Regions from separate parts of the Bradyrhizobium sp. USDA 3650 genome, predicted to be linked through region 4. Evidence: predicted binding sites of a transcription regulator. Region 4 holds the regulator's gene; each other region holds the start of a gene.
What was found. The regulator PhoB, encoded in region 4, activates phosphate uptake and scavenging genes when phosphate is short. The targets are predictions, from matches to a motif close to TGTCATNNANCTGTCAT.

Region 1 (5,973 bases), 180 kb from region 4:
TGCCGAGCGCGAGACCGTGATGCATGCGGTGCTGGAGCATGTCGCGGGCCGGGTTCCCGTGATCGTCACGACCACGCATTTCAGCTCCGCCGTCTGCGCCGCGCGCAGCCAGCAGGCCGAGGCGGCCGGTGCCGCCATGGTGATGGTGATGCCGCCCTATCACGGCGCAACCTTCCGCGTGCCGGAGAAAGGCGTCGTCGAATTCTTCAAGGTGCTGTCGGGCGCGATCAAGATTCCGATCATGATCCAGGACGCGCCTGTGGCCGGCACGCCGCTGTCGGTCGAGCTGCTCGCGCGGCTGGCGCGCGACTTCTCCAACATCCGCTATTTCAAGATCGAGGTGCCGGGCGCGGCTGCAAAGCTGCGCAGCCTGATCGAGGCGGGCGGCAGTGATATCGAGGGTCCCTGGGACGGCGAGGAAGCGATCACGCTGCTCGCCGATCTCGATGCCGGCGCCACCGGCGCGATGACCGGCGGCGGCTATCCCGACGGCATCCGCCAGATCGTCGATCCCTATTTCGCCGGCAAGCGTGAAGAGGCCAAAGCCGCTTACGAACGTTGGCTGCCGCTGATCAACTACGAAAACCGCCAATGCGGCCTGATCGCCTGCAAGGCGATGATGCAGGCCGGCGGCGTGATCAAGTCGGACACGGTGCGGCATCCGTTGCAACCGCTGCATCCGGCGACGCGGGCCGGGCTGCTGGAGTTGGCCAAGGAGCGTGATGCGCTGGCGTTGCGGTGGGGGAAGTAACCCCTCCGTCGTCCCGGCGAAGGCCGGGACCCATAACCGCGAAATAGAGTTTGACGACGACTCGGAGTTACCAGCCCGCCCCATAACCCCTCCCTGGGGTTATGGGTCCGGCCTTCGCCGGGACGACATTGAATATGACGCGCGAGCGTTCGCCTATCTCGCCAGCATCGACTCGCCGACAATGCGAAACCGTGCGTTGACCTCGTCCTGCCTGAACAGCGCGATGCGATCGATTGCCAGCCTGTCGAGACGGAGCGCCGCGAACCGCGCGCGCAGCATCTCCAGAATCGGCCCGCGACGCTCCGCGTCCAGCCGCCCCGTCAGCGTCATGTGGAAGCGGAATTCCTCCATCACGTACGGGTAGCCCCAGCGATCGAGATAGTCGCGCTGCCGCTCGCTGAGCTTCTCGGGCCTGCGTCGCGCGCGATCTTCCGCCGTCAGGGCGGTGCGAAAGCCATCGAACGCGCGGACACAATCGGCGGCGAGCTCTTGGAGCGCATCGACCGGCTCGGCCGGAATGACCGCGATGAAGCCGCTGATGGCATCGACGACCGGGCGGATCACCGGGATCGTCCGCGCCTCGCCGGCGAAGGCTGCGCAGGCCGCCAAGAGCTCCGCTTCGGTCTTGCCTGGCGCGAGCGCCATCGGTGCCTTCAGCGTGCCGTGAAAACCGTATTTGCGGGGATCGGCGGTGATGTCGCGCCAGTCCGGCGCGAGATGCGATGCGTCGGCGGGAAAGGGCAGCTCGTTGCCGGTATAGGCATCGTAGCCGAGCAACTCCGCGCCGAAGTGGGAGAGGGCGCTGTCGCTGCCTGCAGCAAAATAGATGGCGTAACGGGGGAAACTTGTCATCGTCCGAGCATAACGGGTTTATGCCGCGGCGACAGCTTCGCGCGGGGTAGCTGCCATGCCAAGCAACCGTGTCGCGTCGGTGAGATGCACGAGCTTGCCGCCCGATATCACGGCGATCAGCCGCGGCCGCAGCGGCACGCTGTCGTCGACCAGCAGAATGTCCGCGCGTCGTCCTTCCGCGAGCACGCCGCGATCGGCAAGGCCGGTCGCGCGCGCGGGCGCGGCGGAGACCAGGTTCCAGGCTTCGGTCAGCGGCAGCACACCATCGGCGGCGAGGCGGAACGCAGCGAGCAGCTGCGCGGGATAGTAATAGTCCGAGGCCAGCACCGAGCAGAGCCCCTTGGCGATCATGTCGGATGCCTTGGTCCAGCCCGTGTGGCTGCCGCCGCGCACGACGTTCGGCGCGCCGTAGACGATGGCGTCACCATGGCTTGCCGCCGCCCGCGCCGTCTCCTCGTTGATCGGAAACTCTGCGATCGCCACGCCCATGGCGCGAAAGCCCTGGCGCATCACCGGCGTCGCATCGTCGTGCGAGAGCATCCGCACGTCGGCGGCGCGCGCCGCAGCGGCGAGCCGCGACACCGAAGCCGGCACTTCACCGGCGCGGGAGAGCACACGCCCGACCAGCCGGTCGAATTCCTCGCCCGACAGGCCGGTGCGCTCCACCATGCGGTTGCGCTTGCGCGGCTTGGCCATGTCTCCAACCGTGCCGTCCATGTGGTCGTTGAAGGCGAACAGGTCGACACGGCCCTCGCTGAGCCACTGGCTGATCTCGGTTTCGGCGTCGAGATTGTAAGTCTCATGGCGCAGGTGAAAGCGGGTGTCGGCGGCAAACTGCGGGCGCTGCCGTTCGATCGCCTCCATTAGGCCGCGCGCATTGTCGGCGCTGCGCAGGCCCGGCTCCCACGAACAGGTCGTGGCGTGAAACACCGTGGTGATACCGTTGCTGATGGCCTGGCGGTCGCTGTCGGCGAGCGCCACGTCGATCGGAAAGTCCACCCCGGCGCGCGGCATCATCTGCCGCTCGAAGGCATCGCCATGCAGATCGACGATGCCCGGCAGGACCAGCAGGTTGCGCGCGTCGATCGCAAGCCGCGCCCGGCCGAGAGACGCATCGATCTCGACGATGTCTTGTCCGGACAGGGCAAGGGACGTCTCGACGAACTCGGAGCCGATCAGGGTCCGACCGCCCTCAAGAAGAATGTCTGTCACGCGACCGCGCTTGATTTGCTGCCAACAGAATTGTTGAGAGAACTTCCTCGTGCTTCATACGTCGAGAGAAAATCTTCAATCCCGAGCTTGCGCAAACCGGGCAATGCTGCACGCAATTTGTCGTGATCCCAATCCCACCAGGCGAGCCTCGCAAGCCGCCCGGCGACGTCTTCCGAAAAGCGGCGGCGCACGATGCGCGCCGGATTGCCGGCGACGATGGTGTAGGCCGGCACGTCCTTGGTGACGATGGCGCCGGCCGCGATCACCGCGCCGGTGCCGATGTTGCGGCCCGGCAGCACGATCGCGCCATGGCCGATCCAGACGTCGTGGCCGATATGGACGTGATGCTGGCGCCGCCAGTCGAAGAATTCCGTGTCGTCGCTCTCGCCTTCGAAGTAGGCGCTCGACCGATAGGTGAAGTGCGCCTGCGTGGCGCGGTGCATCGGGTGATTGCCCGGATTGATCCGCGTCATCGCCGCGATCGAGCAGAATTTTCCGATGGTGGTGTAGGTGATCTGGGCGTCGTTCACGACATAGGAGTAATCGCCCATCATCACCTCGTGCAGGATCGTGCGCGCGCCGACCTCGGTATAGGCCCCAAGCCTGGTGTCGTGCAGCTTCGCCGAGGGATCGATGGTCGGCTGGACCGAAAGAGCTTTGGCGGCCATGTTGCATCCGAACGAGAGGGCGGGCGTTTCTCTTCGAGCGGCTTGATGACAATGTCATGACGACGTGATGACAGGGGATGAGGTGTGTAGGATCGCCGCACCGCAACGTCCGTGTCACACAAGTGTCAAGCGCCGGCGTTAGCGGTGGGTCCCAGCTACTCTGGAGCCCTGCATGCTGGTGGTTGAAGGTCTGACGTGTCGCTTCGGCGTGAAAGCCGCGGTGGACGATGCCTCGTTTCAAGTCTCTCCCGGCGGCTTCGTCGGCGTGATCGGACGGTCCGGAGCCGGCAAGTCGACCCTGCTGCGGACCATCAACCGTCTCGCGACCCCTTCGCAGGGCCGCATCCTGTTCGACGGCCTCGACGTCACGGCGCTGCGCGGCAAGGAGCTGCGGCAGTGGCGGGCGCGCTCGGCGATGATCTTTCAGCAGTTCAATCTGGTCGGCCGGCTCGATGTTCTCACCAATGTCCTGATGGGACGGCTCGCGACGATGCCGGCCTGGCGCTCGCTGTCGCAGACCTGGCCCGAGCAGGACAAGGCGCTGGCGATGTCCGCGCTTGAGCAGTTCGACATCGCCCCGCTCGCAGCCCAGCGCGCCGACCAGCTCTCGGGCGGCCAGCAGCAGCGCGTGGCGATCGCCCGCGCGCTGGTGCAGCAGCCCGACATCATCCTCGCCGACGAGCCGATCGCCTCGCTCGATCCGCGCAACACCAAGATCGTGATGGATGCGCTGCTGCGCATCAACAAGCATTTCGGCATCACCGTGCTCTGCAATCTGCATTCGCTCGACCTGGCGCGCAGCTATTGCGACCGCCTGATCGGTATGGCGCAGGGGCGCGTCGTGTTCGACGGCGCGCCAGCCGAGCTGACCGAGCACGTTGCGCGCGAGCTCTACGATCTCGAAGCCGCCGATGTCATGGGCGGCACGCCTGCACCGGTGCGACAAGGCATTCCGGCGCTTGGAACGGCGGCCGCCGCCTGAGCCGCGCCGCATCAGGACCCACCAGTTTTGCGTCAACCGACCTCAACCCATGAAGAGGCTATCATGATTACTCGCAGATTGATTCTTGCCGGCGCCGCCGCGCTCGCGTTCACGGCTTCGGCTTCCGCCGAGGACTGGAAAACCAAATATCCCGAACTGACCTTCGCGGTCATTCCGGCGGAAAACGCCTCGGGCGTCACCGAGCGCTGGGCGCCGTTCATGAACTATCTCTCCAAGGAATTGGGCGTGAAAGTCACGCTGCGCATCGCCAACGACTACGCGGCCGTGATCGAAGGCCAGCGCGCCGGCAATATCCACATCGCGAGTTACGGTTCTGCCTCGTTCGCTCGCGCCCGCCTGACCGGCGTCAAGACCGACGCCTTCGCCAACGACATCAATTCCGACGGCTCGACCGGCTATTACTCGGTGTTCTTCGTCAAGGCGAACAGCGCCTACAAGAGCATCGACCAGCTCAAGGGCAAGAACCTCGGCCTGGTCGACCCGAACTCAACCTCCGGCAACAACGTGCCGCGCTTCGAGCTCGACAAGATGGGCATCACGGATGCCGACACCTATTTCAGCAAGGTCGTCTTCACCGGCAGCCACGAGAACGCGATCCTGGCGCTGGCGCAGGGCACGGTCGACGTCGCCGCCAACCAGTGGACCAGCGATGACGATTCGACCCTGGCGCAGATGCTGACCAAGGGCATGCTGAAGAATGCCGACGGCTCGGCGATGAAGAAGGACGATTTCCGCATCATCCACAAGTCGGCGCCGATCATCAACGGCCCCTATGCCTACAATTCCGACCTGCCGGAAGACGCCAAAGCTGCGATCGCGAAGGCGTTCTTCGACGCGCCGGCCAAGGACAAGGCGGCCTTCGACCGCCTCCAGGACGGCCAGAAGAAGGGTTTTCATCCCGCGACCACCAAGGATTGGGATGGCACGATCGAGCTGATCAAGTTCGTCGATGCGCTGCGTAAGAAGAAGGCGTCCTGAGTTTCGGGACGATGCCACTGGAGCCGGGTCGATGGACCCGGCTCTTTCTCTTTGATCGACCACCTTTCCTGATCAGATGACCGTCGCGGTTTCGATCCTCCCCGAGCAGCAGCTCGCCGTACTCAACGCCGCCTATCGCCAGGCGGTCGCGCGCAAGCGATGGCGCCTCCTGTTCGGAGCCGTGGTGTTCGCCGCTGCACTGTGTCTGGCGGCGATCGGCGCCGAAGTGAATCTGCGCACGCTGTTCACCCATTACGGCAATTTCATCAGCTATTTCGACCGCATCCTCACACTCGACACCGGCCAGCGCGTCTGGACCGATGTCGGCGAGTGGCTCTGGGGCTGGCAGAAATGGCTGAAGATGCTCGGCGAGACCCTGCTGATCTCCTATGTCGGCACGCTGATCGGCGCGACTTTTGCATTCTGCCTGAACTTCCTCGCGGCTGAAAACACCTCGCCCGCGCCCTGGCTGCGCTTCGTGGTGCGGCGTCTGCTCGAATTCGCCCGCA
Region 2 (5,973 bases), 640 kb from region 4:
GGGCTGCTCACGGCGCTTGCCTTCGGCCTGTGGCCGCTCGGCCGCGTGCACGACGTGCCTGTGGCCGCGCTGTTCCGCGACACCATCAGCTCCGAGTGGCACCGGCCACGCTGGAGTTATCTCGTCTTCATGGCCGTCGTGATCGCGCTGCTGATCGCGGTGGTGATCGGGCTGTCCTTCGACAAGCGCATCGCTGCGGTGTTCGTGGCCTCCTCCGTGGTCGTGTTCGCGCTGCTGCGCGGCATTGCCGCGCTGTTGATGACGATCGCGCGGCGGCTGCCGCGCACGCGATGGCCGATGCTGCGACTTGCGATCGCCAACATCCACCGGCCGGGCGCGCTGACACCCTCGGTCGTGCTGTCGCTGGGCCTCGGGCTCGCCGTGCTCGTCACCATCACCCAGATCGACGGCAATCTGCGCCGGCAGTTCCTGGCGGCACTGCCCGAGCACGCGCCATCGTTCTTCTTCATCGACATTCCGAGCACGCAGGCCGAGCGGTTCGACTCATATCTGCGCCAGATCGCCCCCGGCGCGACGGTCGACGACGTGCCGATGCTGCGCGGGCGGATCGTCGGAGCCCGTGGCGTCCGCGCCGAGGAGCTCAAACCCAGCACCGATTCCGAGTGGGTGCTGCAGAGCGATCGTGGCCTGACCTATACCGCCGAGCTGCCGAAAGGCTCCAAGGTGGTCGAGGGCGAGTGGTGGAGCGCCGATTATTCCGGGCCGCCGCTGGTCTCGATGGAGAAGAAGATCGCGGACGGACTCGGCCTCAAGCTCGGCGACGAGGTCGTGGTCAATATCCTCGGCCGCGACATCCCCGCGAAGATCAGCAATCTGCGCACCATCGACTGGCAGGGCCTTGGCATCAATTTCGTCCTCGTGTTTTCGCCGAACGCATTCAAGGGCGCGCCGCACACCCACATCGCGACGCTGACGGAAGCCGGCGGCGATGCGGCCGGCGACGGCAAGATCATCAAGGAGGTCGCTGACGCCTATCCGATGGTGACGAGCGTGCGCGTGCGCGAGGTGATGGAGACGGTCGGCTCGGTCGTGACCAACCTGGCGCTGGCAATCCGCGGCGCCAGCGCGGTGACCCTGATCTCGGCGATCCTGGTGTTGGGCGGCGCACTCGCCGCCGGCCATCGCCACCGGGTCTACGATGCGGTGATCCTCAAGACCCTGGGCGCGACGCGGCTGCGGCTGCTCGGCGCCTATGCCCTCGAATACCTCCTGATCGGACTTGCCACCGCAATGTTCGGCGTTTTCGCCGGCAGCGTCGCGGCCTGGATGATCGTGACCCGGCTGATGACCCTCACCTTCGTCTGGCAGGGCGGCAGCGCCGCCGGCGTGGTCGCGGCTGCCTTGGTCGTCACGGTCGGCCTGGGACTCGCCGGCACGCTGCTGGCGTTGAACAAAAAGCCCGCCACGGTGTTGCGGAATTTGTGACAAATGGTAGCGGGCGGCTGCGCGGGAGCGGAATCGCACGATTCCAGCGATTAACCACGTCCGCTCGCCAGGATTGCAGGGAAGGGCGACATTCAGCCGCGCGTGGACGGTTGCAGCGGATGTGTTAGTTTCCCACATATCGAATGGGTTCGGAGTCCCGATTGTTAGCCAAAATTTAGTCGGCAGACATCGGTATCCGAGATAGAATTTGACGAACCGGCGGCATGGCGACCCTCATGCCGGACCGGACCAACCAACGGGAATTCGACCATGTCGGACCTAGACCGCAATTACGCTTCTCCTTTCGGCAGGGCCGCCGGGCGTGTTGACGCCGCGACGGTCGATGCCGGCCTGCGCGCCTACATGCTGCGCATCTACAACTACATGAGCATCGGCCTGGCCATCACCGGCTTGGCCGCGCTCGGCGTCTACATGGCCGCCGTGACGGATGTTCCGACCCCGGAAGCCGTCCGCGTCGGCAAGCTGTTCCTGACGCCGTTCGGCTACGCGATGTTCGTCAGCCCGCTGAAGTGGCTGTTCATGCTCGCGCCGCTCGCCATGGTGTTCGTGATCTCGGCGGGCATCAACCGTCTCGCTCCCTCGACCGCCCAGATCCTGTTCTGGGTGTTCGCGGCGCTGATGGGCGTCTCGCTGTCCTCGATCTTCCTGGTGTTCACCCACACCTCGATCGTGCGGGTGTTCTTCATCACCGCGGCGACCTTCGGCGCGCTCAGCCTCTACGGCTACACCACCAAGCGTGACATGAGCGGAATGGGTTCGTTCCTGTTCATGGGCCTGATCGGCATCGTCATCGCGAGTCTGGTGAACCTGTTCCTGGCGAGCTCGGTGCTGCAGTTCGTGGTGTCGGTGGTCGGCGTGCTGGTGTTCGCGGGCCTCACCGCGTGGGATACCCAGCGGCTGAAGAACGACTACATCTACGGCTACGCCTCGGCCGGCGGTGACATCGCAGAGCGTGCGGCCATCACCGGCGCGCTGTCGCTGTACCTGAACTTCATCAACCTGTTCACGCTGCTCCTGCAGCTCCTCGGCCAGCGCGACTAAGCGCCAGACCAGAGCGAACGACACCAGCCCCGGCCGAAAGGCCGGGGTTTTTGTTTGGGCGTGATGTTCCCTGAACCACCGTCATTGCGAGGAGCTCTTGCGACGAAGCAATCCAGAGCCCCTCCAGGGATGCATTTCTGGATTGCTTCGCTTCGTTCGCAATGACGACGTGCGGAGGCCGTTCGCCTCTTCCAGCCGTCCCGGGAAGGCTCTAATCTTGCGGCATGTCCGCACCCGATATCAGGCCCACCACTGAGGCCGACCTTCCCGCCATCACCGCCATCTACCAGCAGGCCGTCCGCGAGGGCACCGCGACGTTCGAGCTGGAGCCGCCCGACCTCGCCGAGATGACGCGCCGCTACCGCACGCTGATCGACGGCGGCTATCCCTATTTCGTCGCCATCCTCGACGGGCGCGTCGCCGGCTACGCCTATGCCGGCGCCTACCGGCCGCGGCCAGCCTACCGCTTCACGGTCGAGAACTCGATCTATCTCGATCCCTCTTTCCACCGCCGCGGCGTCGGAGCGCTCCTGCTGGAGCGGCTGATCGTCGAATGCGAGGCGCGCGGCTTCCGCCAGATGATCGCCGTGATCGGCGATTCCGCCAATGCCGGTTCGATCGGCGTGCACACCAAGGGCGGCTTCAAGATGATCGGCACGCATCCCAGCGTCGGGCTGAAATTCGGCCGCTGGCTGGACACGGTGATGATGCAGCGGGATCTCGGCGAGGGCGCGAAGAGCGTGCCGGCAAAATAGGTCTCGTAGGGTGGGCAAAGCGAAGCGTGCCCACCATAGCCAACGCGTTTGACGAAAGATGGTGGGCACGGCGCGATGCGCCTTTGCCCACCCTACAGCACCGAGCGCGCCGCTACACCACCGCCAGCTTGCGATCGATCACCAGGAGCACGCGCTCCAGCTCGTGGCCGCGGCGCAGGATGAGGCCCGTCGCCGAGATCACGCTGTACATGCCCTGCTTGCGCGCGAGCCGCGGATCCTTCTCGATACGATAGATCGGCACTTCCGAGGCGCGGCGAAAGACCGAGAACACGGCGCGATCCCTGAGGAAGTCGATGGCGTAGTCGCGCCACTCGCCGTCGGCGACCATCCGACCGTAGAGATTGAGAATACGGTGCAGCTCGAGCCGGTTGAACGTCACGCGGCTCAGCTGCGCATTCGAAGCGGCGGGGCGCGCCGCCGCGCGCTGTTCGCTCGGATCGGCATCCTCCGACAGACTCATAGGCCGCCTCCTGTCGCATCAGCATGACCGCGTCCGCGAAGACCGTCCCCGGAACCGCGGATCATGACAGTTGCATGATCGCGCCAACTGTTCCCCACTGCAAGGGGCCCCTGTAAGGACGCTGGACCGGAGCAAACCGCCCACACGCAGCGGTGGAACTCTGTCGCGGCAAACCGTCACGGGATCGTTAGCAGGAATCATAGTGTCGCCGCTTTTCCGCCAAGCGACTGCCGCCCTGCATTGCGAAAAGACCTATGTGCGTTGACCCGGTCCTTTCGGTTCCGGATTCCTCAGCCCCCAGCCCCCCGGGGCCGTCAGGATCGGGTCTGTTCGCACGACAAGGAGGGCCAACGCGAGTTGGTCCTTTTTTGTTTGGGGTCGGTTTTGTTTGGGTCGGGATGTTTCTGCTTCGACGGACTTCTTCCTCATCAGCGAGAACGCTCCCTCCCCTCATCCTGAGGAGCCGCGAAGCGGCGTCTCGAAGGATCGAGGCCGAATTGCATCAGCGGCGCCTGCATGGTTCTCGCGGCGATGCGCAGCATCGTCCGCCGCGCGCGCAAGAGCGCGCTCCTCACCATGAGGGTTGAGAGTGTGCTTGAATCGGAAGATTCGAAGTGTGCGCGTTAGTGCAGCGACGTGTAAGCCGCGCCCAGCATCGGCCCTGGCTTTTCCCGGCTGCCGTCCTGGACATAGACCACGGCACCGTCGACGCCGTCGCGCGTGAGGTTCTCGATCGGCACCGTCCAGCTTTCCGGACGGCCGGTCCAGTCGCCGACCTTGAGCAGGTTGCGCACCACGTTGTGATAGATGACCTGCTGTCCGCGATTTTCACCGCGGCTGATCGCGATCGGCACCGACTTCGCAATCGAGCAGATCCAGACCTCGCCGTGGGACGCTGTCGGCTCGTTGCTCGCGGCCACCGAGACGTTGATCTGCTTGCCCGCGAGCGACATCGTCACCGGCACGCTCATCACGCCCGTGCCCTTGTCGGTTTTGCCGATCGCGCTTTCGATGCCGGTGCGGTCGCTGCCGACGACATGCGTGGAGCCGTTGACCACGACCTGCGGCGTGTAGACCTCGCGGTCGCCGCGCATGCGCGAGTAGGCACGCTGCCGTGCAGAGAAGCGCGAATCGGCCAATGTGTCCTTCCAGCCGAGATAGTCCCAATAGTCGATCGGCATGCTCAGCGCGATGATCGAGGGATCGCGGGCGAGGTCGCCGATGATCTTGTCGGCCGGCGGGCAGGAGGAGCAGCCCTGCGAGGTAAACAATTCGACAACGGCGCGGGGGTCAGCCTCGGCAGGACGAATGACGGCGACGATCGCACAGAGACCAAGAGCACCCGACCAGAGGGCGCCGGACCACCTCGAGATCACGTTGCGTGAAACCAGATGAGAAGCCGTCATTGTTGTCATGTCGAACGCCGCACACCATTGCTCGTGAGAGGGAAATCTTACCGCCGGATGGTCACCGTAGTCTTACGGGCCTCACACATTCGTCCGACCAAGAACCGTGCAAGGCGAGGTTCTCTGCCGGCGGGCCCATCTGAAGCCTGCCGCAAACGCGTGAAGGCGGCCTTGTGATAGGCCGCCTTCGTGTAACCTACTACTCACTTCGCAGTGAGCCACCGTTCACAAATCCGCGCTTACGCCGCAAGCTTGCGCAGCACGTAGTGCAGGATGCCGCCGTTGCGGTAGTATTCCAGCTCGTCCAGCGTATCGATGCGGCAGAGCAGCGAAACGCGCTGCAGCGAACCGTCGCCGGAGACGATCTCGGCGGTCAGCTTCTGGCGCGGCTTCAGATCGCCGATGAGACCACGCAGCGTGACCTTCTCGTCGCCCTTCAGGCCAAGCGAGGACCAGGAGGTGCCGTCCTCGAAGGTCAGCGGCAGCACGCCCATGCCGACCAAATTGGAGCGGTGGATGCGCTCGAAGCTCTGGCAGATCACGGCGCGCACGCCGAGCAGACGCGTGCCCTTCGCGGCCCAGTCGCGCGAGGAGCCGTTGCCGTATTCGGCGCCGGCGAACACCACCAGCGGCACCTGCTCCTGCTGGTACTTCATCGCGGCGTCGTAGATCGACATCTGCTCGCCGTCTGGCCAGTGTTTTGTCAGACCGCCCTCAGGGATATTTCCATCCGCGCCCTTGAGCATAAAATTCTTGATGCGGATATTGGCGAAGGTGCCGCGCATCATGACTTCATGGTTGCCGCGCCGCGTGCCGTACTGGT
Region 3 (5,973 bases), 3.8 Mb from region 4:
TGCTCGACCGGCAGACCGATCCTGATCGGCGGCGTCGTCTGTTGGAAGGAATGGTTCAGGCGGCGCAGCGTGGTGCCGGCCTGACCAGGCAGCTTCTGGCTTTTTCGCGGCGGCAGAAGCTGCGGCCCGAGGCCGTCGACATCCCGGCGCAGATCGGCGGCATGCGCGAATTGCTCGATCGGAGCCTGAGAGGCGACGTTCACGTCGAGTTCGATTTTCCGGAGGGGCTTTGGCCGGTGGAGGTCGATCCGGGAGAGCTCGAACTGGTCGTTCTCAACCTGGCGGTCAACGCCCGCGACGCGATGCCGAACGGTGGCACGATCGTTGTCCGTGGCGAGAACCTGGCCGGCCTGAACGAGAACGAGATCGCGGGCGATTACGTTCGTCTGTCCGTGGTCGACAGGGGCGTTGGAATGAGCCCCGAGATCCTGGCGCGGGTCTTCGAGCCGTTCTTCACGACCAAGGATGTCGGGAAAGGCTCGGGTCTGGGGCTTGCGCAGGTGCACGGATTTGCGACGCAATCACGCGGGATGGTTCGAATAAAATCGGTCGTCGACGAGGGCACCAGCATCGAGCTGTATTTGCCGCGATCCAGGAATATCCCTTCGGGTGAACGGCATCTCATCGACCTGAACAGGGCCCGGCCCAAGAAGGCCAATCATGGCAGGATCCTCCTCGTCGAAGACGACGACGAGGTCGCCGCGCTGGTCAGCGAGATGCTTGCGCAGCTCGGTTACCAGGTCACGCGCGCGGCCAGCGCCGCGGCGGCTCTCGGTGCCCTAGCGGACGGCCGTTCCGTCGATCTGGTGTTTTCCGATATCATGATGCCGGGCGGCATGAACGGTGTCGAACTCGCGCGCGAAATTCAGCGACGGCGAAGCGACATCCCGGTCCTGCTGACGAGCGGATACGCCGAAGCCGCGGTTCACGACGCCGAAATGGCCGGGATCCGGATCCTGTCGAAACCCTACCACATCGACGAGCTCGCCGCAGCGCTCAGTGCCGCGAAGTCGGACTTTGCGACAACCGCAGGATGTGCCTTAGCGAAGACTCGGGGCTGACCATTCGCGCGACAATCACCGGCGGACTATAGCCTCCGGGAGCCCCTGCGCAATTGCGCGCTCGGCCGATCGTGCCGTGGCGTACAACGATGCGAGGAACGAATGCAAAGCAGTTGCGAAGACACGCATTCGTTCTCTGCGAGTTAAACATTTCCGCCGCTACGTGTGGGCTGTGATGATTGCCAAAATCGGCCCGCAAATGCAGCCACTTTCAGCCGCTATTTGAGACCATTTCAGCCAAACTGTTGTTGGTTTCTTTGCAGGGGCAGGGACCTTCAGTTTGGAGCCCTGCAATGTTCAAGTCGGTTCTTTCCGCGTGTCTCTTCGTTGCCCTTAGTTTCGTCGCTTCCGAAGCACGGCCCTATCGCATTCATCAAGCAGCCGAATGCAACGTCACGATGCCCTGCGACTTCTCGTATTCGCAAACGCGTCGTGAGCGGACTTCCAGGTCGTTCCTAACTCCCAGGTCCTCACTCCAATCCTATCGCGCGACGCAACTGACAGCGACCGACGCAGGCGGCGCCGCGACGGCGAGCCTCTCGGGCGGTCGCATCGTCGGTAGTCGTCCCGCAGGTTGCCCTTCCTCCTTCTGCGGCTGCGGCGCTGCTCTGCGCGTGTTCGGCCGTATCGTGCCGGAGTTGAATCTTGCGTCGAACTGGCTGCGCTTCCCGCGGACGTCACCCGCACCGGGAATGGTCGCAGCCCGACACGGACATGTGTTCGTCCTCGAGCAACACCTAAGCGGGGATACCTGGCTGGCGTACGACGCCAACTCGGGCGGACACGCGACGCGAATGCATGCGCGTTCATTGCGTGGCTACACGATCGTCAACCCGCGCGGCGGTTCGGTCGCTTGAGACGCGGGCCGACAGGTGCGTCACGGGACCTGGTGCGCCATCGCGCGAAACACCTTGTCAACCCCGCACTGAAATAATATTCGTATTTACAGAAGTTCGGATAAGGCGTAGTTTGCGCGCATCCCGGCCTGCTACAAGGGCGTTTCGCGATCGTCACGAGACGCGGGCCGGGAGGCGGTGGCCGCGACTGCGTCGACGCGCTGGGCAGGCTGCAGGGCGGGTTTTCCCGTGAGCAGCTGCACACGCGGTACGACACGGCGCTGACAGCCTCCTCGTTCGGTCTCGATGGCGAGCGCACGCCAGGCATCGAGGACAGGGGCGGGGAGGTGCGCGGACGGCAAAATCGTGTGGTCCTGACGCCCGGGGTCTGTGCGTCAAGTCTTGTGGTGATGCTCTGCCCAACCGGGTCAGCACATCAGCCATCCGCAAGGCGACGGGGGCAATAGTGCATCGCTCCCCGGGGAGAGCGCGTCATAAGCCGTAAAACCATTCGCGCAGGGAAGGCCGGTTGCCGGCGTCACCTGTCGTCCACCCCGTGCGCGTCTTGCTCGCACACGGGACTACGGGTGCCAGCCGGCGCCCGGCCTTCCCTGCGCCCTTTCTTTCGAGAGGGTGCGAAGACGAGAGCAAAGCTCGGGCAAAATGAGCCGCGAGAATGCGAAAGTGTGCCTGCAAGCCGGGAACGGGAATTGGGTGATTGCGACGGGACGGAGCTACGCGCTCTCCGTCTCCCGGTGCACGTCGTGCACCACCAGCCCCATGCCTTCGTCGGGCATCTTGATCCAGTCGCGGCGCTTCAGGGTGCGCTTGGTGTCTTCGTAGCCGGAGGTCCAGTGCTCACGCATCGAGGTGCCCGAGAATTCGTGGTCCTTGGCGTCGCCCTCATAGGCCTTCTGCTGGTAGATCAGATGCAGGATCGCGATCTCCGGCATGTGACGCAGGCTCGACTTGAGTTTGCGCTCCTCCTCGGAGAGCTGCTCGTCGGGGAGCTTTGCCAAGGCCTTGTAGAGCAGGACCTTGAGGGTGTGGGTGCGGCGGTAGACGTCGGTGTTGTGGCGGGTGCGCGAGGAATACATGATGTCCTTGTGGCGGGCCATCACGTCCTGGATCGAGCGCGGCAGCACGCCGCGTGCGCTGAAGAGGTCGACCTGGAACACCAGCGAATTGAGCGCGTCCTCCTGGTCGAGCAGGTGCTGGAGCGGCGTGTTGGAGACGATGCCGCCGTCCCAGAAATGATCGGTGCCGATCCGCACCATCGGCAGTGCCGGGGGCAGGGCGCCGGAAGCCATGATGTGCTCCGGCTCGATCTCGTCATGGGAATTGTCGAAATAGATGAAATTGCCGGAGAGCACGTTCACGGCGCCGACCGCGAAGCGAACCTTCTTCTCGTTGATGAGGTCGAAGTCGACCAGCTCGAGCAGGCTCTCCTTCAGCGGCATCGTGTCGTAATAGCTGGTGGCGGTCCGGGCTCCGACCGGGCTGAGCCAGGGATTGACTTGATGCGGGCTGAAGAAGCCCGGCTGGCCCATCGCCGACGTCATCCAGGCGCTGGTGAGATTGCGCCACTGGCGAAAGATGTCTCCATCGGGCGTGTAGTGCCAGATCTTGCGGTTGGTGATGCGCTCCCAGAAGATGCGCAGCGCCTCAAGCCGCTTCTCCGGCTTGTTGCCGGCGATGATGGCGGAGTTGATTGCGCCGATCGAGACGCCGCAGACCCAGTCGGGCTCGATGCCGGCCTCGTGCAGTGCCTGGTAGACGCCGGCCTGGTAGGCGCCGAGCGCGCCGCCACCTTGCAGTACCAGCGCGATGCGGTCGCAGCGCTCGGGCCGCCAACCTCGTGAAGGCTGATGTGTCTGATATGTGCGGGCGTCCATGGTCGGTGCTCCCTGTTTCGCCAAACGATTGCGTCCGGCGGTGACGGCGTAATGACAATTCTGGCGCCGATGCATCGCTTGCATGCGCCATGATCGCCTTGGGAATGGCTGCGGTCGTGCGGCTGACGGAAATCCTTCACATCGCAGTCAATGACGGCGGCTAGCAATCTGCATCGCCGCCTGACGCTGCCGGGCGGGCATCACGTGAGCACCAAGAGAGGAGACCAGCGATGCGCAGGGAAGATTTGCTGAGACTTCCGTCGATGCCGGCGGCCGGGCCGAGCTATCCGGCCGGGCCCTATCGCTTCGTCAACCGTGAATTCCTCGTCATCACCTACGAGACCGATCCGGACCTGATCCGCGCCGGCCTGCCTGAGCCGCTGCAGCCGATCGACCAGCCGATCGTGCATTACGAGTGGATCCGGATGCCGGACTCGTCCGGCTTCGGCAGCTACACCGAATCCGGCCTCGTCATCCCCGCGCGCCTGCACGGCGAGGAGGTCAACTTCGTCTCGCAGATGTATCTGGACGACGATCCGCCGATCGCCGCCGGCCGCGAGATCTGGGGCTTCCCCAAGAAATACGCCCATCCCAAACTCGAGATCGTCAAGGACACGCTGACGGGCACGCTGGAATATGCCGGCCAGCTCGTCGCCATGGGCACGATGGGCTACAAGCACGAGAGCATGGCCGGCAACGGCGATCTGACCCGGGCGACACTGTCGAAGACGCAGATCAATCTGAAGATGATCCCCGGCGTCGACGGCCGCCTCGAGATCTGCCAGCTCGTCGCGATCAACCTCATCGACATCGTGCCGAAGGGCTCCTGGATGGGGCCCGGCCGGCTGCATCTGGTGCCGCATGTCAACGCGCCCGTCGCCGATTTCCCGGTCCGCCGCTGCCTCGGCGCGCATCATTACATCGCCGACCTGACGCTGCCGTTCGGCCGCGTCGTGCACGACTACATCAGGGAAGCCGAGGCGGTGGGCGCGACCGGGCTGGCGGCCGAGTAGGGCGGCATCATCAAACTGTAACAATGCCGTAATTGAGTACCCGCGAGGGTCCGGAAGATGCCGTCAGCCATCTTCCGGAGCGGGGCGTTCGTTGACGGTGGGGTTGGTCATGGCTGAGCCGGCGAAGCTTGTCAGCGCGATATCGGATTCCGTGCCTGGCATTCCTGGCCTGGTGTGGGCATTCCGCCTCCACAACGACGGCAGCGCCGAGGCGCTGCCGATCGACCAGCCGATCGAGTTCAGTCACGACGGCCGGCTCTGGCTGCATTTCAACCTCACGGACACGCGCGCACGGCCGTGGATCGCCGCGTCACAGCTGCCGCCGCTCGCTCGCGAGCTCTTGCTGTCCAACGACACCTTCCAGCAGCTTCATGTCATCGACCACTGCGTCTACGGCGTGTTCTCCGACCTCGTGCGCGACATTGGCAGCGCGACGGAGGAGACCGCGTTCCTGCGCTTCGCCATGACCGAGCGGCTCCTGATCAGCGGCCGCCATCAGGCGCTGTGCTCGGCGGACGCTACACGCCGGGTGCTCGAAGGCGGCTACCGCGTCGACAATGTCGCCCATCTCCTCGAAAAGATCGTCGACGAGGTCGCCGACACGCTTGATAGGATGGCCGACAAGCTCGGCCAGGAGATCGACGAGATCGAGGAGCGGATTCTGGCCGACGACGCCAAGCCGGAGATGCGCCGCAATCTCGGCCGTCTGCGCCGGACCTGCGTCAGGTTGCATCGCCAGCTCACCGGTCTGCGTACGCTGTTCCATCGCCTCGACCAGAAGAACACCGACCACCTGTCGCCGGATTTGCGTATCCAGGCCGGCAAGCTGGCGCAGCGGCTGGACGGCCTCGACCACGACATCGTGGAGCTGCGCGAACGCAGCCGCCTGCTCGAGGAGGAGCTGCGTTTCAAGAACGAGGAGGAAAGCAACAACCACCTCCACACGCTCTCGATCGTGACCTCGCTGCTGCTGCCGCCGACGCTGATCACCGGCATCTTCGGCATGAACACCAAAGGCCTGCCTCTAACCGAGGTCGAGAGTGGATTTTTCTGGGCGGCTCTCCTGATGGCCTCGTCGGTCGGTGCGGCCTATCTCTTCATGCGGCGTACCGGTATCTTCAAGAAATAGCGCATCGATCGTGAGTTCGCGTGGTCCTCAATCTCCATT
Region 4 (5,973 bases):
GCAGGGCATCGTGATTGAGGATGCGGATCATGATGGCGTCGACATAGCGCGACAGCACGCGCGCGGTGTCGGCGATGGTCTCGCCGCGGCCGAGCTGCATCTCGGCGCCGGTGAGCATGATGGGCTCGCCGCCGAGCTGGCGCATGGCGACATCGAACGACACCCGCGTCCGCGTCGAGGGGCGCTCGAAGATCATCGCCAGCGTCTTGCCTTCGAGCGGCCTGACCGGCTGATGCGCCTTCTGCTTCGCCTTCATCGCGGTGGACGCGGCCAGCATGCGCTTGAGCTCCGACAGCGGCAGCTCGTTGATGTCGAGGAAGTGCTTCGGTGTTTTCTTCGGTGCTTTATCGGGCGACTTGCTCATCAGCTTGCCGCCCGCTTGTTGCCGGACAAGGCCGTGCAGGCGCGCTCGAGCCGCCCGACGCTGTCCTCGATCTCGGCTTCGGTGACGATCAAAGGCGGCAGGAAACGCACGACATTGTCGCCGGCGCCGACCGTGAGCAGCTTCTCTGCGCGCAAGGCGGCAACGAGATCGCCCGAAGGCACCACGGCCTTGATGCCGATCAGGAGGCCCTCGCCGCGCACTTCGCTGACGACATCGCTATGACGGTCGATCACGGAGGCGAGCTTCTGCTTCAGCAGCAGCGACATCCTCTGCACGTGGTCGAAGAAGCCGGGCTTGAGCATGACGTCGAGCACGGCGTTCGCCGCCGAGATCGCGAGCGGATTGCCGCCGAAGGTCGAACCGTGCGAGCCCGGCGTCATGCCGGACGCCGCTTCCGCGGTCGCAAGGCAGGCGCCGATCGGGAAGCCGCCGCCGAGCGCCTTGGCCAGCGACATCACGTCGGGTTCGACGCCAAGGCGGCGGTATGCGAACAGATCGCCGGTGCGGCCCATGCCGGTCTGCACCTCGTCGAAGGCGAGCAACAGACCCTTCTCGTCGCAGAGCTGGCGCAACGCCCTGAGGAAGGCGGGCGTTGCCGAACGCACACCGCCCTCGCCCTGGATCGGCTCGATCAGGATGCCGGCGGTCTGCGGACCGATCGCCTTTTTCACCGCATCGAGATCGCCATGCGCAACCTGGTCGAAGCCCTCCATCGGGGGGCCGAAACCTTCGAGATATTTTGCCGAACCCGTCGCGGCCAGCGTCGCCAGGGTGCGGCCATGGAAGGCGCCTTCGAAGGTGATCATGCGATAGCGGTCGGGATGGCCCTTCGCGGCGTGATAACGGCGCACGACCTTGATCACGCATTCCAGCGCTTCGGCGCCGGAATTGCAGAAGAACACGAAGTCCGCGAAACTTTCATTGCACAGGCGCGCGGCGAGCTTTTCGCCGTCCGGGCTCTGGAACAGGTTCGACATGTGCCAGAGCTTCGTGGCCTGCTCCTGCAACGCCGCGACCAGCGCCGGATGGGCATGGCCGAGCGCATTCACCGCCACCCCGGAGGTGAAATCGAGATAGCGCTCGCCATTGGTCGCGATCAGCCAGCAGCCTTCGCCACGCTCGAAACCGAGGTCGGACCTGGCGAAAACGGGGAGCAAATGCGGCGCTGCGCTGTTAGTCATGACGGTCACTTGAATGTTGCGGACGGTGTGAGCGTGCATTGCGCAACGCACCATCGACCGGCCCGGAAAACGAAACGTGCCGCCTCTTGAGGGCGGCACGTGCGACTATCTTAGGCCTGGTGAAACGGGTGTCAATGCCGCCCGGAAAGCCTCGCGAAACGCTGAATCCGTAGTCTTGCGGTGCCGATTTTGCGGGATTTAGCCACGGAACATGTGGAAGCGAGTCGGCGGACTCTTGCGCGGGAGTCACGCCATATTGTAGCGTTTGGATTGTCAGATACGACATCTCGTGCAGTGGTTCTGATCTTTAAGTCCTTATGTACCGGCGTAAACGTTCGGGCGTTCAAGACGCGCCCGGCGAGCCTTAAGGGATTCTGACGGCACGGGTTTTTGAAGGCTTAGGCATTCGCTGCGAGGCCCCAGGATGGCTGGCGCGCAGCGAGGGAAAGGGTGCAATGACGGTTTTGACCTGGTCCGATGATCGCGTCGAGCAGCTGAAAAAGCTCTGGGAGGCCGGACTTTCGGCCAGCCAGATCGCGGCGGAGCTCGGCAATGTGACCCGCAATGCCGTGATCGGCAAAGTGCACAGGCTCGGCCTTTCGGGCCGCGCCAAGAGCCCGTCATCGGCAGCGCCGCGGCCGCGCAAGGCGCGTCCCGCGCAGCACATGATGCGGGTGAGCCGCCCGATCTCGCGCGGCAACACCGCGCTGGCGCAGGCCTTCGAGGTCGAGGCTGAGCCGGATCCGGTCACCTACGACAACGTGGTGCCGATGAGCCAGCGGCTGTCGCTGCTGGAATTGAACGAGGCGACCTGCCACTGGCCGGTCGGCGATCCCTCGAGCCCGGACTTCTTCTTCTGCGGTGGACGGGCGCTGTCCGGCCTGCCCTATTGCGCCCAGCACTCGCGGGTTGCGTACCAGCCGGCGTCGGATCGGCGCCGCGCACCGGTGAAGCCGGGTCCGCGGTAAGCTAGCGCACGATCAGTCATCACGCGCGGCGCCTCAATAAATGCAGTGTCGTCCCGGCGAAGGCCGGGACCCATACTCCGAGCACTTAGTTGTTGTGCGAAAGGGTAACTCCGAGTCTTCGCCAAACCGCGCCCTGTGGTTATGGGTCCCGGCCTTCGCCGGGACGACATCGGACATGTCACGGCAGTTAGTAACCTAACCGCAGAAACCTACACCTGCTCCGCCTTGGCAAACCGATCATCCAGCGCGTAACCGGCGCCGCGGACGGTGCGGATCGGATCCTGCTCGCGCCCGAGATTGAGCAGCTTGCGCAGGCGGCCGATATGCACGTCGACAGTGCGCTCGTCGATATAGATGTCGCGGCCCCAGACGCTGTCGAGCAGCTGCTCGCGCGAGAACACCCGCCCCGGGTGCTCCAGGAAGAACTCCAGCAGGCGATATTCGGTCGGACCGAGATCGATCGGCCGGCCCGAGCGTGCCACGCGGCGCTTGTCGCGGTCGAGCTCGATGTCGCCGAAAGCAAGGACGGTGGCGAGCCGCTCGGGGCTTGCGCGCCGCAGCAGGCCTTTCACGCGCGCCAGCAGCTCCGGCACCGAGAACGGCTTGACGATGTAATCGTCGGCGCCGGTCGCAAGACCCCGCACCCGCTCGCTCTCCTCGCCGCGCGCGGTGAGCATGATGATCGGGAGCTGCTTGGTCTCGGGACGGGTGCGAAGCCGCCGGCACAATTCAATGCCTGACAGGCCCGGCAGCATCCAGTCGAGCACGATCAGGTCGGGGATGTGCTCCTTGAGGCGGGTGTCGGCGTCGTCGCCGCGCATCACCGTCTCGACGTCATAGCCGTCGCCTTCGAGGTTGTAGCGGAGAAGCTCGGTCAGGGCTTCCTCGTCCTCAACCACCATAATGCGTGCGCCCATCGGGTCGTCGCTCCTTAAGTCTTCAGGTGTTCGGTACCGTGTTGGCAAAGGTCGTCATGTCGCCCTTCGGCCGCTTGTCGGTGATCGCCTGGCCCTCGATCATGTAGAACACGGTCTCGGCGATGTTGGTGGCGTGATCGCCGATCCGCTCGATGTTCTTGGCGCAGAACATCAGATGGATGCAGAACGAGATGTTGCGCGGATCCTCCATCATGTAGGTGAGGAGCTCGCGGAACAGCGAGGTGCAGATGGCGTCGACCTCCTCGTCGCCCTTCCACACCGCCATCGCCGCCGGCAAATCATGCGCGGCATAAGCGTCCAGCACCGACTTGACCTGCTGCTGCACGAGGTCGGTCATGTGCTCGAGGCCGCGGAACAGCTTGAGCGGATGGAAGTCCGTCTCCAGCGCCGCGACGCGCTTGCCCATGTTCTTGGCGAGGTCGCCGATGCGCTCGAGATCGGTCGCGACGCGCATGGCGCCGACGATCTCGCGCAGATCGACCGCCATCGGCTGGCGACGTGCGATGGTGAGCACCGCGCGCTCCTCGATGCGCTTCTGCAGCGCGTCGAGCTCGGTGTCGATGGCGACGACGCGCTGGCCGAGCGGGACGTCGCGGCGGATCAATGCGTCGACGGACTCGACGATCATGCGCTCGGCGATGCCGCCCATCTCGGCAACCAGGCGCGTGAGTTCCTGGAGGTCGGTGTCGAAGGCCTTTGCGGTATGTTCAGAACCCATGTCGCGTCTCCTAGCCGAACCGGCCGGTGATGTAATCCTGCGTGCGCCGGTCGGTCGGCGACGTGAAGATCTTGCTGGTGTCGTCGAACTCGATCAGCTCGCCGAGATACATGAAGGCGGTCTTGTCGGAGACGCGCGCCGCCTGCTGCATGTTGTGGGTGACGATCGCGATCGTGTAATCCTCGGACAGCTCCTGGATCAGCTCCTCGACCTTGGCGGTCGAGATCGGGTCGAGCGCCGAACAGGGTTCGTCGAACAGGATCACCTCGGGCCGCACCGCGACGGTGCGGGCGATGCAGAGGCGTTGCTGCTGGCCGCCGGAGAGCGACAGGCCGGAGGCGTTGAGCTTGTCCTTGACCTCGTTCCACAGCGCGCCGCCGCGCAGCGCCTTCTCGACGCGGCCGTCCATCTCGGACTTCGAGATCTTCTCATAGAGACGGATGCCGAACGCGATGTTCTCGTAGATCGTCATCGGGAACGGCGTCGGCTTCTGGAACACCATGCCGACGCGGGCGCGCAGCAAATTGAGGTCCAGCTTGCCGTCGAGGATGTTGGTCTGATCGAGCATGAGCTGACCGGTGGCGCGCTGGCCGGGATAGAGGTCGTACATCCGGTTGAAGATGCGCAGCAGGGTCGACTTGCCGCAGCCCGACGGGCCGATGAACGCGGTGACACGGTTGGCGCCGAGCGTCAGGTTGATGTTCTTCAGCGCGTGGTGCTCGCCGTAATAGAAATTCAGGTTGCGTACGGTCACCTTGGGCGGCGCCTCCGGCAGCACCGGCGCGTGCGGCAGGCCACCGGACGCGCTCATCGATACGGAAAGATCACTCATTTTGCGGTCCTCTCGGCGCCAAGGATGCGCGCGCCAATATTCAGGGCAAGAACGGTCAGGGTGATGAGCAGCGCTCCGCTCCAGGCCAACTGCTTCCAGTAGGCATAGGGGCTCTGCACGAAGTTGTTGATGGTGACAGGCAGGTTCGCCATCGTCTTGTTCAGGCCGAGGCTGAAGAACTGGTTCGACAGCGCGGTGAACAGCAGCGGCGCGGTTTCACCGGCGACGCGAGCGGTCGCGAGCAGCACGCCGGTGATGAGACCCGATCGGGCAGCCCGATAAGCGATCCGCTTGATCACCAGCGAGCGCGGCAGGCCGAGCGCCGAGGCCGCCTCGCGCAACGCGTTCGGCACCAGCAGCAGCATGTCCTCGGTCGTGCGCAGCACCACCGGGATCACGATGACCGCGAGCGCGAGCGAGCCTGCGATCGCCGAGAAGCCGCGCATCGGCACCACCACCGCGCCGTAGATGAACAGGCCGATGATGATCGAGGGCGCCGAGAGCAGGATGTCGTTGATGAAGCGGATCACCGAGGTCAACCGGTCATTGCGGCCGTATTCGGCGAGATAGGTGCCGGCGAACATGCCGAGCGGCGCGCCGATGCCGACGCCGATCACGGTCATGATCAGCGAGCCGACGATGGCGTTGAGCAGGCCGCCCTCGTTCGATCCCGGTGGCGGCGTGTTCTCGGTGAACAGCTGGACATTGAGTCCCGCTACGCCATTGTAGAGCAGCGTAATCAGGATCAGCGCGAGCCAGGTGACGCCGAAGGCGGTTGCGGCGATGCAGAGCCCGCGGACGACGATGTCCTTGCGGCGGCGGCGTGAGTAGATCGGATTCATGGCGCTAGTTCCCCGCCTTCTTTTCCAGCCGCATCAGCATCAGCCGCGCCGCCGCGAGCACGAAGAAGGTCAGCACGAACAGCAGGAGGCCGAGCAGGATCAGGCCGGA

Region 1: phnC (phosphonate ABC transporter ATP-binding protein) is a predicted target of PhoB. The motif match lies at 3,540-3,556, and genes of this name have one in related genera.
Region 2: ACVIN2_RS19595 (DUF2794 domain-containing protein) is a predicted target of PhoB. The motif match lies at 3,808-3,824, and genes of this name have one in related genera.
Region 3: ACVIN2_RS05265 (acetoacetate decarboxylase) is a predicted target of PhoB. The motif match lies at 3,833-3,849, and genes of this name have one in related genera.

The regions. Positions count from the first base shown of each region.
Region 1 is NZ_JBSRZG010000001.1:5,033,112-5,039,084, forward strand. It holds gene ACVIN2_RS23420 (dihydrodipicolinate synthase family protein) at 1-751, shown strand, start outside; gene ACVIN2_RS23425 (DUF1045 domain-containing protein) at 905-1,603, opposite strand; gene ACVIN2_RS23430 (alpha-D-ribose 1-methylphosphonate 5-triphosphate diphosphatase) at 1,622-2,815, opposite strand; gene ACVIN2_RS23435 (chloramphenicol acetyltransferase) at 2,812-3,483, opposite strand; gene phnC (phosphonate ABC transporter ATP-binding protein) at 3,656-4,465, shown strand; gene phnD (phosphonate ABC transporter substrate-binding protein) at 4,529-5,464, shown strand; gene phnE (phosphonate ABC transporter, permease protein PhnE) at 5,541-5,973, shown strand, end outside.
Region 2 is NZ_JBSRZG010000001.1:4,215,135-4,221,107, forward strand. It holds gene ACVIN2_RS19580 (ABC transporter permease) at 1-1,446, shown strand, start outside; gene ACVIN2_RS19585 (Bax inhibitor-1/YccA family protein) at 1,717-2,508, shown strand; gene ACVIN2_RS19590 (N-acetyltransferase family protein) at 2,733-3,263, shown strand; gene ACVIN2_RS19595 (DUF2794 domain-containing protein) at 3,376-3,744, opposite strand; gene ACVIN2_RS19600 (DUF1223 domain-containing protein) at 4,368-5,159, opposite strand; gene ACVIN2_RS19605 (hypothetical protein) at 5,390-5,973, opposite strand, start outside; gene ACVIN2_RS19610 (aconitate hydratase) at 5,943-5,973, opposite strand, start outside.
Region 3 is NZ_JBSRZG010000001.1:1,053,759-1,059,731, reverse strand. It holds gene ACVIN2_RS05280 (response regulator) at 1-1,061, shown strand, start outside; gene ACVIN2_RS05275 (hypothetical protein) at 1,355-1,918, shown strand; gene ACVIN2_RS05270 (patatin-like phospholipase family protein) at 2,632-3,792, opposite strand; gene ACVIN2_RS05265 (acetoacetate decarboxylase) at 4,023-4,805, shown strand; gene ACVIN2_RS05260 (transporter) at 4,915-5,934, shown strand.
Region 4 is NZ_JBSRZG010000001.1:4,857,535-4,863,507, reverse strand. It holds gene argF (ornithine carbamoyltransferase) at 1-364, opposite strand, end outside; gene ACVIN2_RS22600 (acetylornithine transaminase) at 364-1,566, opposite strand; gene ACVIN2_RS22595 (GcrA family cell cycle regulator) at 2,022-2,534, shown strand; gene phoB (phosphate regulon transcriptional regulator PhoB) at 2,744-3,451, opposite strand; gene phoU (phosphate signaling complex protein PhoU) at 3,474-4,190, opposite strand; gene pstB (phosphate ABC transporter ATP-binding protein PstB) at 4,201-5,022, opposite strand; gene pstA (phosphate ABC transporter permease PstA) at 5,019-5,864, opposite strand; gene pstC (phosphate ABC transporter permease subunit PstC) at 5,869-5,973, opposite strand, start outside.